Regions from separate parts of the Stenotrophomonas sp. 112478_Sma genome, predicted to be linked through region 2. Evidence: predicted binding sites of a transcription regulator. Region 2 holds the regulator's gene; the other holds the start of a gene.
What was found. Region 2 encodes FliA, which starts transcription of late flagellar genes. Its sites were predicted from a motif close to TAAAGTTTNNCNNNCNNNGGCCGATAA; they were not measured.

Region 1 (7,960 bases), 1.9 Mb from region 2:
GGCGATCCAGCATTGCGCGGCGGCCATCATGATCGCGCGCACGATCTGCTGCAGCTCGACCCTGCCAGCGGTGCGATTCTGGACGCGCGTCCCTACGCGCGCCAGGGCGCTGGCGGTCAGCTGGCTACCAGCGTGTTCGCGCTGCACTCGGGCAGCTACTTCGGGATTCCCGGGCGCATCATCGTGATGCTCAGCAGCCTGGGCATGAGCCTGTTCTTCATCACCGGCTGGCTGCTCTATCTCGACCGTCGCCGCAGCCAGCGCGCCGCACGTGCGCTGCGCCAGCCGCTGCCGGCGGCCGCAGCCAACGGCGCCGCATGGCTGATGGTGCATGCCAGCCAGAGCGGCCTGGCCGAGCAGCTGGCATGGCGCGCGGCAGCGCAGCTGCAGGCCAGCGGACAGGCGGTGCAGGTATTGCCGCTGGCAAGGATCGACGCGCACCGCCTTCAGGCGGCGAGCCACGCGCTGTTCGTGCTCAGTACCTTTGGTGACGGCGAACCGCCGGATTCGGCACGACGTGCCTCGCGCCAGCTACTGGGCCGATCCCTGGACCTGGCCACACTGCAGTTCGGCATGCTCGCGCTGGGCGACCGCCAGTACCCGCACTACTGCGCCTTCGGCCGCCAGTTCGATGCGTGGCTGCTGGGCAACGGTGCCCGCGCGATGTTCGACCGCATCGATGTGGACGCTGCATCGGTCACGGCACTGCGCCAGTGGCAGCAGCAGCTCGGCCTGTTGACCGGCATTGCTGCCGACGACAGCGTGCTGCCGGCGGCCACCCGCATGCACGACTGGCAGCTGCTGGATCGCCAGCAGCTGAACCCGGGCAGCGTCGGTGGTCCGATCTGGCGGATCCGGCTGGCCGCGCCGGATGACGTGCAGTGGCAGGCCGGCGACATCCTGCATATCGCGCCGCGGCACAGCGCCGCGCATGCCCGTGCGGTACTGCTGGCGCATGGACTGGACCCGCTGCAACCGCTGCTGATCGAAGGCGACACGCAGACCCTGCAGTGCCTGGCCAGCGAACGCGAACTGCCGGACGCGGCCAGTGCGCTGCAGGTGCAGGATGCCGGACGCTGGCTGACGGCCCTGCCCGTACTGCCGGGCCGCGAGTATTCGATCGCCTCGTGCCCGGCCGATCGCGTGGTGGAACTGGTCGTGCGTCTGGTGCACGACAACAACGGGCGCCCGGGGCTGGGTTCGGGCTGGCTGTCGCTGCATGCGCCGGCAGGCGCGCACATCGCCGCGCGCGTGCACCGCAACCCCGGCTTCCATCGCGTGCCGGGCGCACCCATGGTGCTGATCGGCAACGGCACCGGCATCGCCGGCCTGCGCGGCCTGCTGCGCGAGGCGGCACACGCAGGCGAGCACGGCCACTGGCTGCTGTTCGGCGAGCGCCAGCGCGCTCATGACTTCCTGTTCGCCGATGAGGTGAGCGCATGGCAGGCGCAGGGCCATCTGATCCGGGTCGACCTGGCGTTCTCGCGCGACGCAGCGGGCGGTTACGTTCAGGACCGCCTGCGGTCGGCCTGCGATGAACTGCGGGAATGGATGCAGCGTGGCGCCGTGATCCATGTCTGCGGCTCGCTGCAGGGCATGGCCGAGGGCGTGGATCAGGTACTGCGGGGCGCGCTCGGTGACGAGGTGGTGGAAACGCTGCTCGAGAGCGGTCGCTACCGGCGCGACGTGTATTGAGCCGCGCCGCCGGGCTGGACCCGGCGGCGGACGCGATCACGCCGCCGCGCGGGCCTGACGGTCCGGCTGCAGGCGGAACGCGGACACGGCTTCGGCCAGCGCGCGCACCTGCGCCTGCATCTGCGCGGTCGACGAGCCGGCTTCTTCCACCAGGCTGGCGTTGCGCTGGGTACTGGCCTCCATCTGCACGATGGCGTGGTTCACCTGGGCGATGCCCGCGTGCTGATCCTGCGAGGCGCTGCGGATGCCGGCGAGCAGGTCCGCCAGCTGCTGCACGCTGCCGACGATCTCGTCCATGGTGGTGCCCGCCTGCGCGGCCTGCACGCTGCCCTGGCCGACGCGTGCCACGGAATCCTCGATCAGCGCCTTGATCTGCCTGGCTGCCTCGGCACTGCGCTGCGCGAGCAGACGCACTTCCGCCGCCACCACCGCGAAACTGCGGCCCTGCTCTCCGGCACGCGCAGCCTCCACGGCGGCGTTGAGCGCAAGGATGTTGGTCTGGAATGCGATGCCGTCGATCAACTGGGTGATGTCCCCGATGCGGTGCGATGCTTCACTGATGCCCTGCATGGTCTCCACCACCTGACCGACGGCCACCCCACCCCGCTGTGCAACCGCTGCAGCCCCCTGCACCAGCGCGTCGGCACGTCCGGCGGCGTCGGCGTTGCGGCCGACGGTGTCGGTCAGCTCATGCATCGAGGCTGCGGTCTCTTCCAGATTGGCCGCCTGCTGCTCGGTACGCTGCGAGAGGTCGTGATGGCCGGCAACGATTTCACCGACACCGCTGTCGAGGCTGGCGGCGGCGCGCTGGATGCGGGTCACGATGCGGCCGAGCTGTGCGACGGTTGCATTGGCGTCGTCGCGCATGCGTGCGAACACGCCCTGCAGCTCACCTTCCATGCGCACGCTGAGATCCCCACGGGCCAACGCCGCCAGCAATGCCTGCAGGTCCCCCAGGTTGGTTTCAAAGGTGGACAGCAGGCGGTTGATGCTGGTGGACAGCGTATGCACGAAACCGTGCTTGCCCTGCAGCGAAATGCGCCCGTGCAGGTCACCCTGCGCGGCAGCGTCGACCAGTGCCGCCACCTCGGTCTCCAGCAGCGTTTCCAGCGCACGGCTGCGCCACTCCAGCGCCACGCCCAGGAACTGGTCGTCATCGACGATGGCATTGGCGATCAACTGATAGCGCACACCGGCATGACTGATTTCCCGCTCCTGGCGGTGGCGCGCGTCTACCAGGCTGGCCAGGGCCGGATGCAGGTCCCGCGCGTCAGTGCCGACCAGCGCGTCGGCCTGCAGGCCCAGCACGTGCCGCAACGCAGGATTGGCGTAGGCCACCTGGCCTTCGGCATCGACCACCATCAGCCCGGTCTGCGCGCAGTCCAGGGCCTGGCGTACGCGCGTGTTGCCACGGGCCATCGCACGCTCGGTCTCGATGCGCGCACGCAGCCGCTGCTGCATGTCCACCAGGCGCTGTGCCAGCTGGCCGATCTCGTCGTTGGCGTTGTGCACGCGCAACGTGGTATCGAGCCGGTCATCGGCGATGTCGCTGGCGAACCGCAGGGTGTCCTGGATCGGCCTGCGCACCGCGCGCAGCACCAGCAGCAGGCTGGTGATCAGCACGCCGGCCACCAGCAGCAGGGTGAGGGCGAACAGCACGCTCATGGTGCGTGCACCGGCCTGCTGCCGCGCCTGCGCCAGGGCCAGCGCATTCACCTGTGCCTGCTGGAAGGCGGCGAGCGCAGGCGCCACGCCGGCAGCCGTCTCCAGCAGCGATTGCGTCTCCACATCAAGGCCGACGCGGGCAGCGGTATAGCCAAGCAGTGCCGACTGATAGGCGTCCATGCCGGTGCGGAGGGCCTCCTGCACGTCGGGCGGCAACCCCGCCAGCGCCAGATCGAACGGCAGCTTCTCTTCGCTGGCGCGGTCGGCATGAGTCGAATCGCCATCGAGCAGCAGCAGCGCTTCCTGGCGCCGCATCTTCTGCAGGTGCAGCGCCAGTGCCGGCCGGTCCAGGCCATCCACCCGCTGCTGCAGGGCATCGGCGGCCTGCTGCAGCTGTGCAGCCAGGCCCGCATCACCACGCCCCATCTCGTCCACACGTTCGAACAGCGCGGCCACTCCCTGCGAGAATCCCTCGGCGGCCTCGGTGAGCGCCTGCAATGCCTTGCGGCGACCGGCATCCATCGGCATCGCCCTGAGCGCCTTCAGATCGACCTGCAGTGCCTGCTGGGCCGCCTGCAGCTGGCTGCGGTCGGCATCGTCGAAACTGCGTGCATACTGGGTCTGCAGGCGACGCGCCTCCGCCACCCGTGTCGCCAGGCGTGCGGCCAGATCGCTGCCACGCTGGTAACTGGCCTGGCTGCGTGCGGCCTGACTGCTGGCATGGCCGGTCCAGGCATGGACGGCGGCGATCGCCACCAGGCCCGCGCCGCAGACCAGCAGGGTGGCCTTGAGTTTGTTGGCCACGCTGAGCCGATGCGGCTGCAGCCAGACCAGCAGGCGTGGAAGCGCCGAGCGCATCGCGATGAGACGGGTGCGCAGGAACCGAAGGGGGACGACGGCCGACATCACAGACTCCAGGCGGAAGGACGCACCTGTATCGGCCTGACCGGCGACAACTTTAGGCACATTGCCGACGCTGTGGCACGCACCGTGCCGGTTGCGCTCTTTGTACCGGCCCCAGGCGACGGAGACGTGACACGGCGCCCGCGCTTGACCTCAACCCCGGTTGCGGTTGCACAGTGGGATTCTTCCCACCTGCCGCCCTCGCCATGACCCCGCTCGACGTCCCCCGTTATCTGCAGCGCCTGCAACTGGATGCTCCGCCGTCGCTGGACCTTGCCGGACTGACCCTGCTGGTGCAGCGCCACAACGCCCTGCTCCCCTTTGAAACCCTCAGCAGCCTGCTGCGCGACGCGGTGCCGATCGATCTGGACAGCGTGCAGCACAAGCTGCTCGACCAGCAGCGCGGCGGTTACTGCTTTGAACTCAACGGCGGCCTGCTGGCGCTCCTGCAGGCAGTGGGCTTCGACGCACAGCCGCTGAGCGCGCGCGTGCTGCTGGCGGCACAGGACAATGCCCCGACGGCGCGTACCCACCTGCTGCTGCGCGTGCACGTGGAGGGAGAGGACTGGCTGGTCGATGCCGGCTTCGGTGGCCTGACGCCGACGGTGCCGCTGCGGCTGTACGAAACGGCGCCGCAGGCCACGCCGCACGAGTCTTTCCAGCTGCAGCAGCTGGCGGGTGAGGACGACTTCGTGCTTTCCGCCCAGGCGGGCGACGCATGGCGGGCGATGTACCGCTTCGACCTGCGGCCGCCAGCGCCGATCGACAACGTGGTGGCCAACTGGTACGTGTGCACGCACCCGGATTCGGGTTTCCCCGGCCAGCTGCGCGCGTCACTGGCCGGCCCGGACTGGCGGCGCACCATCGGCAGTGGCAACTACACCGAGTACCGCCCCGGGCAGGCGCCGCTCAAGCGTCCGCTGCGCGATGCCGCCGACGTGCGCGACGTCCTGCAGTCGGCATTCGGCCTGCGCGTGCCGGACGATGCGCGGCTCGACCCGGCGATCACCGATTGGCTGCAGCGCTCGCACGCCGCATCACGGTAGCACCGCGCGGCACGGTGCCCGGGTTACAACGTCACCGGCGCCTGCAGCGCAATGCGGTTGCCCTCGCTGTCGCAGATCTCGGCCACCCGCCAGTGGCCGGCATCTGCCGGGCCGCGGCAGCCGTGCAGCTGGACCGGCGCATCGATGCGCACCTGCAGCCACTGCTGGTAGAAGGCGATGGCGCGAGCCAGGTCGCTGGCCGGAATCTCGACATGCGCGATGGGGTTCATCGTCGCAGGATGGCGCCGCCCTGACATTCCGTGCGCATCGTTGCGGGCATGCTGGCCTGCCCACCCTTCGCGGAGCGCTGCATGACCCTGGCCGATCACCGAAGTGCACTGGCGCCACTGGGCCATCTGCGCGTCGCCATCAATCTGGGGAATCCGGTCCTTGCGCAGGGCGACGCACGATCGCCGCGCGGCCCCTCGGTGGAGCTGGCCACCGCGCTGGCGCAGCGGATGGGCGTGCAGGCGCGATTCACCTGTCACGATGCGGCCGCATCGGTGGTCGCGGCGGCAGCCGACGACGCATGGGACCTGGCCTTTCTCGCCATCGATCCGGCACGTGCCGGCCGCATCGCCTTCAGTGCACCGTATGTGGAGATCGAAGGAACCTACCTGGTGCGCGAGGACAGTCCCGCGCGGCAGGTGGCCGATCTGGATCGCGATGGGCTGCGTATCGCCGTTGGCCGCGGTGCCGCCTACGATCTGTTCCTGAGCCGGGAACTGCGGCACGCCACGATCGAGCGTGCCGACACGTCGGCGACGGCCATCGATCTGTTTGACGTACGGCGCCTGGATGCCGCCGCTGGCGTGCGCCAGCCACTGCAGGCCTGGGCACTGCAGCATCCGGGACACCGCGTGCTCGCCGACCGCTTCACTGCGATCCAGCAGGCCGTGGCCGCACCTGCAGCGCGCCCCGCTGCCGCCCTGCGGGCCCTGTTCGACGAGGTCGAGGCGATCAAGGCAGGGCCCCTGCTCGAGGACGCTTTCGCACGTTCCGGACAGGCGGTCACCCTGGTGCGATGACGCAGCGGTGGCCCGCAGCACGCGGCAGGTGGCTGCGTGCGCCGGGCCGGATCAGCCCTGCGTCTCCATGTGCCGCGCATGCTCGCTGGCCTGCGCATGCAACCACTCACGGAAAGCGAGGAATCCACGGTGGCGCGCCGAGCGCTGCGGATACACCAGCCAGTGCGGCCAGGCCGTTTTCAGCCGCTGCTCCGACAGCGCGACCAGCTGGCCCGAATCCAGCAGCAGGCGCGCGCGCGTCAGCCGGCCCAGGGCCACACCGACGCCATCGAGCGCTGCACGGTGATGCGCTTCCGAATCGTCGAGCACCGCCACGAACCGCGAAGGGGGGCTCTGCCCGATCAGGGCAAACCACGCGGCCCATGCGCCATCCGGATCGCCCAGCAGCGGCCACTGCGCCAGTGGAGCACGGTCGATGCCGCCCATCCGCGCGATCAGCGCCGGGCTGGCCATCGGCACCAGCCACTCATCGAACAGCCGCTCGACCACCAGCCCGGCCCATTGCCCGCCGCCTACGCGCAAGGCCGCGTCGAACTGCAGCTGCCGATCGAAATCGACAAGGCGTTCGCTGGACTGCAGGTTGATCTCGATCTGCGGGTGTGCGGCGACGAAAAGACCCAGCCGTGGCACCAGCCATGCGGAGGCCATCGACGGTACGGCGCTGATCGTCAGCACATGTTCGGCGCGCGCGGCGTAGCGCTGGAACACCTCGTTGATTGCATCCAGGTGCGGCCCGACCCGATCGAGCAGGCGCTGGCCCTCCAGGGTCAGTGCGACCCCGCGCGCCTGGCGGACCAGCAGCGGCTGGCCGAGGCGTTCTTCGAGCTGCCGCATCTGGTGGCTGAGCGCGCTGACGGTCAGGTTCATCGACGCCGCGGCGCGTGACAGGTTGCCCAGGCGCGCGGCAGCCACGAAACCCTGCAGGGCATGGAGGGGTGGGCGGGACATGAGGCTTGAATCCTGTTCAAGTCAAGCTTGCGGAAATGTCGCTTTTTACGTCCTCATGCTGCCCGTATCGTTCAATCCACTCAAGTGGAGCGACGATCATGAACATCTTCAGCAGTCTGTTGTTCCTGCACGGTCACATCGCAAGCGCCGAGCTGGCGCGCCAGTTGGCCACGCCGGTAGCCAGCACGACCGGGGTACCCGCAAAGCCGTACCGGAGCACACACCTCGACCGTCCAGCTGCGGTGCAGGTGCCTTGCCCCACCTGCTCCGCCCCGCGCTGAGCGAGGCAGCGGCGGGCTTACCGGGGCCGGGGCGCTAATGCCCGTACCAGGCCTGCACATGGGGCGGCAGCGATGGCAGCGGGTCGATGTCCAGCGCGCGATAGCCATCGAGAGTATCGCGCAGCACCGCCGGTCCGGGGCTGCCCGGCATGCGCAGGCTTTCCTCTTCCGGCAGCTGCAGGGCGGCCCAGTCATGCAGGCGATCCAGCCGCTGGACCATGGCGGCGCGCAGCCAGGGGCGCAGCGGGAAGGTCCGATATCCGCGCCCATCCAGCGTACGCACAGCATCGGACAGGGCCTGGTTCGCGCCACGCACCCATTCGGTGCGTCCGCCGGCCTTGTCCTGCACGGTCATCGGTGCCGGCGCGCGATGGGCTCGGAAGGGGGCACGCAG
Region 2 (7,960 bases):
GCCGGCATCCTGATCCTGTTCATCAACATGCTCGGTGGCCTCGCCGTGGGCGTGCTGCAGCATGGCATGCCGTTCGGCGATGCCGCTGCGACCTACACCCTGCTGTCCATCGGTGACGGTCTGGTGGCGCAGCTGCCGGCCCTGCTGGTTTCCAGCGCAGTGGCGATGCTGGTCACCCGTGCCTCGCGCTCGCAGGACATGGCACAGGCGATGACCGGCCAGGTGTTCGGCCAGTACCGTGCCCTGGCCATCACGGCCGGCATCATCGGCCTGGTCGGCCTGGTGCCCGGCATGCCCAACGTCGCTTTCCTGACGCTTGCCTCCATTCTCGGCTTCATCGCCTGGAAGCTGTACCGGAAGGGACAGGCCCCGGCCCCGAGCGACGCTGCCGGCAGCGACCCCGGCGCGGTCAGTGCGCTGGGCCGACCGGCGGCGCCGGCCCCCACCGCAGAACTGAGCTGGGACGAACTGCGCCCGGTCGACCCGCTGGGGCTGGAGGTCGGTTACCGGCTGATTCCGCTGGTGGACAGCAATCAGGGCGGCGAACTCATGGCACGCATCAAGGGCGTGCGGCGCAAGCTGACCCAGGACGTGGGATTCCTGATTCCATCCGTGCACATCCGCGACAACCTGGAACTGCCGGCCAACGGCTACCGCGTGCTGGTGCATGGCGTGCCGGTGGCAACCGCCGAGATCCATCCCGACCGCGAACTGGCGCTGGACCCCGGCAGTGCGCTCGGCCCGCTGGACGGCATCGCCGGCAAGGATCCCGCCTTCGGCCTGGACGCTACCTGGATCCAGCCGCACCAGCGCGCCCAGGCCGAAACCATGGGCTACACCGTGGTCGACCCGGCCACCGTGGTCGCCACCCATCTTTCCCACCTGATCCGCGAGCATGCGCCGGAGCTGCTGGGCCACGAAGAGGTGCAGCACCTGCTGGCCAACCTCGCCAAGAGCGCACCCAAGCTCGTCGAAGATCTGACGCCCAAGGCGCTGCCGTTGTCGGCCGTGGTGCGGGTGCTGCAGAACCTGCTGGTGGAACGCATTCCGATCCGCCAGCTGCGCAAGATCGCCGAAGCACTGGTGGAGCACGCGCCGTCCAGCCAGGACCCGGCCACGCTCACCGCCGCAGTGCGCACCGCGCTCGGCCGCTTCATCGTGCAGGAGATCGCCGGAATGTCGGCGGAGCTGCCGGTGTTCACCCTCAACCCGCAATTGGAACGCGTCTTGCAGGAGTCCACGCAGGGCAACGGCGCCGCGCTGGAACCCGGGCTTGCCGAGCGACTGCATCAGAGTCTGGCCGAATGTGTCAGCAAGCAGGAAGCCCGCAACGAGCCCGCGGTCGTGCTGGTTCCCGGCCCGGTACGTGCCGCGTTGGCACGCCTGGTCCGTCACAGCGTTCCGTCGCTGTCGGTACTGGCGTACAGCGAAGTGCCGGAGGACAAGCGCCTGAAGCTGGTCGGAACGATCAGCTGACGCCGCCCACCGATGCGTCAGAAAACAGACACCACCTTCGAACCACCGCAACAGACAGATGCCAAGGGGAACTCGTTCCGTGCAGACCACCGACCACCCGCGTTCTCCCACCCCCACCCCGCCGTCCCCGTCCCGTGACCACAGCATGAAAATCAAACGATTCGTCGCCGCCGACATGCGCTCGGCCATGAACCTGGTGCGCAAGGAACATGGTCCCGATGCTGTGATCCTGTCCAACCGCCGGATCGAGGAAGGCGTCGAGATCGTCGCCGCAGCCAACTATGACGAGAGCGCGGTGCAACGCGCGCTGGAAGCCTCGCGGCGCGACGTGGCTCCGCCGCCGCCGAAACCGCGCACCGCCGCGGATGCAGTGATCGCCGCGGTCACCCGTCGCCGCTCCGCGACACCAGCCCAGCAGCCGGTGACGGCCACCACATCGGCCGTGGCCGCCCTCGCCCGCGCGGCCGTCGGTGCCACCGGCCGCACCCTGGACAGTGCGGACGAGATCGTGCCCACCCGCGGCAGTTCCGGCTTCGCTGCCACCCTGGCGCGTGCCACCGTCAACGATCCGGCACTGCCGGAGCAGATCTTCGCGCCGTTCGCGAGCGCCGTCGTGGCTCCCGCACCGGCGCCCGCCAACCGCGCCCGTTTCCTGATCGACCCGCCGCAGGACGAGCATCACGAATCCCCCGCGCCGGCAGTGCTGCCGCCGCCGCTGCCGATCACCGCTGCGGCCACTGCGCAGGCCGAGTCCGTGCACCCCGAGCCGCCGTACGCGCAGGACGTTGCCGAGACCACGCCAGCCCCTGCCGCTGCCGCTGAAGCGGAGACCGCGCCGGCCCCGGCGCCGCTCCTTGCCCCGGCGCCGGTACTGACGGTGGTTGCACAGGACGATGCCGAGATCCGCCAGCTGCGCCACGAAGTGGCCGGCATGCGCCAGGTCATCGAGCGCGAGATGAACCGCTTCACCGACGAGCGCCTGCGCGGCTGCCCGGTGCGGGCGACCGCCCTGGACCTGATGGACGAGTACGGATTCGATGCCGGGCTGGCCCGCGATGTGGCCATGCAGATACCGCTGGAAACCGAAGCCCACCGGGGCCGCGGGCTGATGCTGGGCCTGATCTCGCGCAGGCTGCCGATCGCGCCGGTCGATCCGCTGGAAGAAGGCGGCGTGATCGCTCTGGTCGGTCCAACCGGGGCCGGCAAGACCACCACCATCGCCAAGCTCGCCTCGCGCTTCGCCGAGAAGCACGCGCCGCGCGATGTGGCCCTGGTCACCACCGACACGCTGCGCATCGGTGCCCGCGAGCAGCTGTACGGCTATGGCCGCCAGCTCGGCATCGCGGTGCATGAAGCCAACAGCGGTACCGACCTGGACCAGCTGCTGGAGCGCCTGAAGGACTACAAGCTGGTGCTGATCGATACCGCCGGCCTGGGCCCGCGCGACCGCGCCCTGGCCGCCCAGCTGCAGTGGCTGCGTGCCGCCCGCCAGGTCCGCACCCTGCTGGTGTTGCCGGCCAATACCAGCTTCGGCGACATGGACGAGGTGGTGCGCCGCTTCGGCGCGGCCAACCTGCAGGGCCTGGTGCTGAGCAAGCTGGATGAGACCGGCCGCTTCGGCAACGCCCTGTCGGTCGCGGTGGACCACGCGCTGCCGATCACCTGGGTGACCGATGGCCAGGACGTTCCGGACGACCTGCACCGGGCCAGCGCGGCCAATCTCGTACTTCGCCTTGAAGATTTGCGCCGAGCGGCCGATATGCCCTGCAACCCGGAGTTGAACCATGCCGTCGCGTGAGTACGCCAAGCTGACCAAGACCTTCCCGCTGTCGGCCACCCGCAGCGAGCCGCTCGGCCCTGTGCGCACCATCGCCGTGACCGGTGGCAAGGGCGGCGTCGGCAAGACCAACGTCTCGGCCAACCTGGCCGTGGCGCTGGCCGGCATGGGCAAGCGCACGCTGCTGCTCGACGCCGACCTGGGCCTGGCCAACATCGACGTGATCCTGGGCCTGAATCCCACCCACACCCTGGCGGATCTGGTCGCCGGCCGCTGCTCGCTGGAAGACGTGATCGTCGAAGGTCCGAACGGCGTGCTGGTGGTGCCGGCCGCGTCCGGTCGGCGGCACATGGCCGAGCTGGCCCCGGCCGAGCACATCGGCCTGGTGAACGTGTTCTCCGAACTGGAACGCGAGCTGGACATCATGGTGGTGGACACCGCCGCCGGCATCACCGACGGCGTACTGACCTTCTGCCAGGCCGCACAGGACACCGTTGTCGTGGTCTGCGACGAGCCGGCCTCGATCACCGACGCCTACGCACTGATCAAGGTGCTGTCGCGCGAGCGCGGCGTGGACCGCATCCAGGTGGTGGCCAACATGGTGCGCGACCCCAACGAGGGCCGCGTACTGTATGAAAAGCTGACCCGGGTCTGCGAGAAGTTCCTTGCCGATGTCTCGCTGAACTACCTGGGCTGCGTGCCGCAGGATGACTGGCTGCGCCTGTCGGTGCAGCGCCAGCAGCCGGTGGTGAAGGCCTATCCATCCAGCCCGGCGGCGCTGGCGATCACCGAGATCGCCCGTCGCACCGCCCGCTGGCAGGCCCCCACCGAGCCACGCGGTGGCGTTGAATTCTTCCTCGAGCGCATCCTCAAGCAACGCGGGGTGGCAGCATGAAAGGCGCGGCCCAGTACAGGGAAGTCCAGCGCTCGGCGGCGACCGAGGTCATCGCCCAGCACTCGGACCTGGTGCGGCGCATCGCCCATCACCTGGCCGCACGCCTGCCGGCCAGCGTCGAAGTGGACGACCTGATCCAGGCCGGCATGATGGGCCTGATCGAAGCCTCGCGCAGCTACGACGCCGACCAGGGTGCCTCGTTCGAGACCTATGCCTCGATCCGCATCCGCGGCTCGATGATCGACGAGATCCGCCGCGGCGACTGGGTACCGCGCTCGGTGCATCGGCGCGCCCGCGATGCGGCCGCCACCATCCGCCGCCTGGAGCAGACCACGGGCCGTGCAGCCAGTGCCACCGAGGTGGCGGCGGCCATGGACATGCCACTGCCCGAATACCTGCGGCTGATGGAGGACGCCTCGCGCGGCCAGGTGCTGAGCCTGGAATCGCGCATCGAAGACCAGGGCGAACTGGACACCGTCGCCCAGGGCGGACCGACACCGCAGCAGGTCCTGGAACGTGGCGAGTTCGGCCGCGAACTGGGCAAGGCCATCGGCCATCTGCCCGAGCGCGAACAGCTGGTGCTCTCGCTGTACTACGAGCAGGAGCTGAACCTGAAGGAGATCGGCGCGGTGCTCGGCGTGAGCGAATCGCGCGTCTGCCAGATCCACGGCCAGGCCGTGCTGCGCCTGCGCGGCCGGCTGAAGATCTTCGAGGCCGCGGATGCCGGGCTTGAAGAATGAACATGCCTGCGGCGGCCACGGCCACCGCGGGCGACTGAACAACAAAGGAACTCCGCTTTGAACAAGAACATGCGCATCCTGATCGTCGACGACTTCTCGACCATGCGCCGCATCGTCAAGAATCTGCTGGGCGATCTGGGCTTCACCAACACCGCCGAAGCCGAGGACGGGCATGCCGCACTGTCGATGCTGCAGAGCCAGCCGTTCGACTTCGTGGTCACCGACTGGAACATGCCGGTGATGACCGGCATCGAGCTGCTCAAGGCGATCCGCGCCGATGCCAAGCTCAAGACCCTGCCGGTCCTGATGGTCACCGCCGAGGCCAAGCGCGAGCAGATCATCGAAGCGGCGCAGAGCGGCGTGAACGGCTACATCATCAAGCCGTTCACCGCGCAGACGCTGGAAGAGAAACTGGGCAAGATCTTCGAACGCCTGGCGGCCAGCGCCTGATGGACGCCACGGTCGACAAGAACGCCCTCGCCCTGCGCCTGCAGGAAGCCCTCGACGCGCTCGAATCCGGCGACGAGAGCGCCTGGCGCCAGCGCATCGACGCCCTGGTGGCCGCACGCACGCAGCCGATGATGAGCGGCCTGTCACGGCTGGCCCGCGAACTGGGCCAGGCCCTGGGCGAACTGCCGACCGTCCCCAGCGAGGCGGGCGAGCTGGACGACGCCTGCGCGCGCCTGGACCATGTGGTGGCGATGACCGAACAGGCCACGCACCGCACCCTGGACCTGGCCGAAGAGTGCCGCAGCCTCACCGAACAGCTGCGCGCCGAAGGCCTGCAGCCGGGGCAGGATGCGCAGCTGGAACGCATCCGCCACAACCTGACCGAGATTGCCCTGACCCAGAGCTATCAGGACCTGACCGGACAGATCATCCGTCGCGTGGTCGGCATCGTCCGCCGCGTGCACGAAGGCTTTGGCGCGCTGGGCCTGCCACCGGAGCAGCATCGCACCGATCCGGCGCTGGCCGGACCGGCACTGAAGGGACTGGACCGCCACGCGGTCTCTCAGAACGACGCCGACGACCTGTTGTCGGACCTGGGACTGTAAGCATGAGCGCGGTATCCGACGACATCACCGCCGATTTCATCATCGAGGCACAGGAAATCCTGGATCGCCTCGGCGAACAGCTGGTGTCGCTGGAACAGGCGCCGCAGGACGCCGACCAGCTCAACGCCGTGTTCCGTGGCTATCACACGCTCAAGGGCGGCGCCGGCTTCCTCGGCATCACCGCCATGGTCGAGCTGTGCCATGCCGCCGAAGAGGCACTGGGCGCCGCCCGCGCTGGCCAGGCGGTGCTGCAGCCGCATCACTTCGATGCCGCACAGCAATCACTGGACTACCTGCAATCGATGCTGGATGCCGTGTCTTCCGGCAACGAACCCGGCTATGCCCCGCCGGACCTGATCGCCCAGTTCGACGTGCACGGCGCTGCTGCGCCGGCCGCCGCCGCTCCCGCAGCAGCCGCGCCCGCTGCCGGTGACCTGATCACCGACGACGAGTTCGAGGCCCTGCTCGATCAGCTGCACGGCAGCAACGCCCCCACCGCGGTGGCGACGCCGGCCAAGGCCGACGATGGCCTGATCAGCGAGGATGAGTTCGAAGCCCTGCTGGACCAGCTGCACGGCGGCGCCGCCCCCGGCGCCAAACCCGTGGCTGCTCCGCCGGCGCCTGCGCCTGCACTGCCCGCACCGCGCCCCGCGGCCGCCGCTGCCAAGCCCGCGGCCAACAAGCCGGTGGCCGAGGCCGAGCACACCGTGCGCGTGGATACCAAGCGGCTGGATGCGATCGTCAACCTGATCGGCGAGCTGGTGCTGTCGCGCAACCGGCTCAAGACCCTGCGTGCGCGCCTGCGCGACGAGGAACTGGACCGCGCCGTGTCGACCCTGGACATCGCCACCGCGCGCCTGCAGTCGGCAGTGATGCGCACGCGCATGCAACCGGTCGGCAAGGTGTTCTCGCGCTTCCCCAAGGTCGCCCGCGATGTCGCCCGCTCGCTGAAGAAGGAAGTGGACCTGGAGCTGGTCGGCGCCGAAACCGAGCTTGACCGCAACCTGGTCGAGGCCCTGGCCGACCCGCTGGTGCACCTGGTCCGCAACGCCATCGACCACGGTGTGGAGATGCCCGATCTGCGCGAAGCACAGGGCAAACCACGCATGGGCCACGTGCGTCTGTCGGCCCAGCAGGAAGGCGACTACGTCAGCATCGAGGTGCAGGACGATGGCGCCGGCATCGATCCGGAAAAACTGCGCGCGAAAGCACGCGAAAAGGGCTTGATCGACCCGGAGGCGGCGGCCCGGCTGAGCAGCGAGGAATGCCTGCACCTGGTGTTCCTGCCCGGCTTCTCCACCAAGCAGCAGGTGACCGACATCTCCGGCCGCGGCGTCGGCATGGATGTGGTGCAGTCGCGCATCCGCGAGCTCAGTGGGCAGATCCAGATCCAGTCGGAACTGGGCCGGGGCAGCCGCTTCCTGATCCGCGTGCCGCTGACCCTGGCGATCCTGCCAACCCTGCTGGTGCAGGCCGGCGAGGACGTCTATGCGCTGCCGCTGGCGCGCGTGATGGAAGTGCTGCATGCACCGCGCACCTCGCTGGGCTGGTTCGATGGCCGGGCGGTGCTGGATCGTCGCTCGCACACCCTGCCGCTGGTCGATCTGCGCCAGTGGCTGGATGTGACGCCCGCCGCCTCGGCGCTGCTCACCATCGTGGTGCTGCAGGCCGGCGAGGCGCGCTTCGGCCTGGTCGTGGACCAGGTCCGTGGGCGCGAGGAAGTGGTCATCAAGCCATTGCCGAAGGCCCTGCGCGGCCTGCGCGGCTACGCCGGTGCGACGCTGATCGGTGATGGCCGGATGGCCCTCATCCTCGACGTGGATGGCCTGCGATGACGCTCGCCGGGCATGGCCCGGCGCTACCGGAAACGGCCTCGCGCGATAGCGCCGGGCCATGCCCGGCGAACCAGAAACTGTGACTACCGTCTGTACGCGATCGACCGGTGTCTCAAGTCCCATTCACACACGCCGATACCGGACCCATGGATAGACTCAGCCTCATCGGACTCTTTCTCGCC

Region 1: ACZK08_RS17585 (methyl-accepting chemotaxis protein) is a predicted target of FliA. The motif match lies at 4,295-4,321, and genes of this name have one in related genera.

What each region holds. Positions count from the first base shown of each region.
Region 1 covers NZ_CM151072.1:3,861,480-3,869,439, forward strand. Annotated here, with positions in the region: gene ACZK08_RS17580 (PepSY domain-containing protein) at 1-1,695, shown strand, start outside; gene ACZK08_RS17585 (methyl-accepting chemotaxis protein) at 1,732-4,266, opposite strand; gene ACZK08_RS17590 (arylamine N-acetyltransferase family protein) at 4,470-5,309, shown strand; gene ACZK08_RS17595 (VOC family protein) at 5,333-5,539, opposite strand; gene ACZK08_RS17600 (transporter substrate-binding domain-containing protein) at 5,621-6,337, shown strand; gene ACZK08_RS17605 (LysR substrate-binding domain-containing protein) at 6,389-7,285, opposite strand; gene ACZK08_RS17610 (GIY-YIG nuclease family protein) at 7,601-7,960, opposite strand, start outside.
Region 2 covers NZ_CM151072.1:1,954,964-1,962,923, reverse strand. Annotated here, with positions in the region: gene flhA (flagellar biosynthesis protein FlhA) at 1-1,476, shown strand, start outside; gene flhF (flagellar biosynthesis GTPase FlhF) at 1,622-3,274, shown strand; gene ACZK08_RS09130 (MinD/ParA family ATP-binding protein) at 3,261-4,148, shown strand; gene ACZK08_RS09125 (RNA polymerase sigma factor FliA) at 4,145-4,888, shown strand; gene cheY (chemotaxis response regulator CheY) at 4,946-5,338, shown strand; gene ACZK08_RS09115 (protein phosphatase CheZ) at 5,338-5,943, shown strand; gene ACZK08_RS09110 (chemotaxis protein CheA) at 5,946-7,778, shown strand; gene ACZK08_RS09105 (flagellar motor protein) at 7,925-7,960, shown strand, end outside.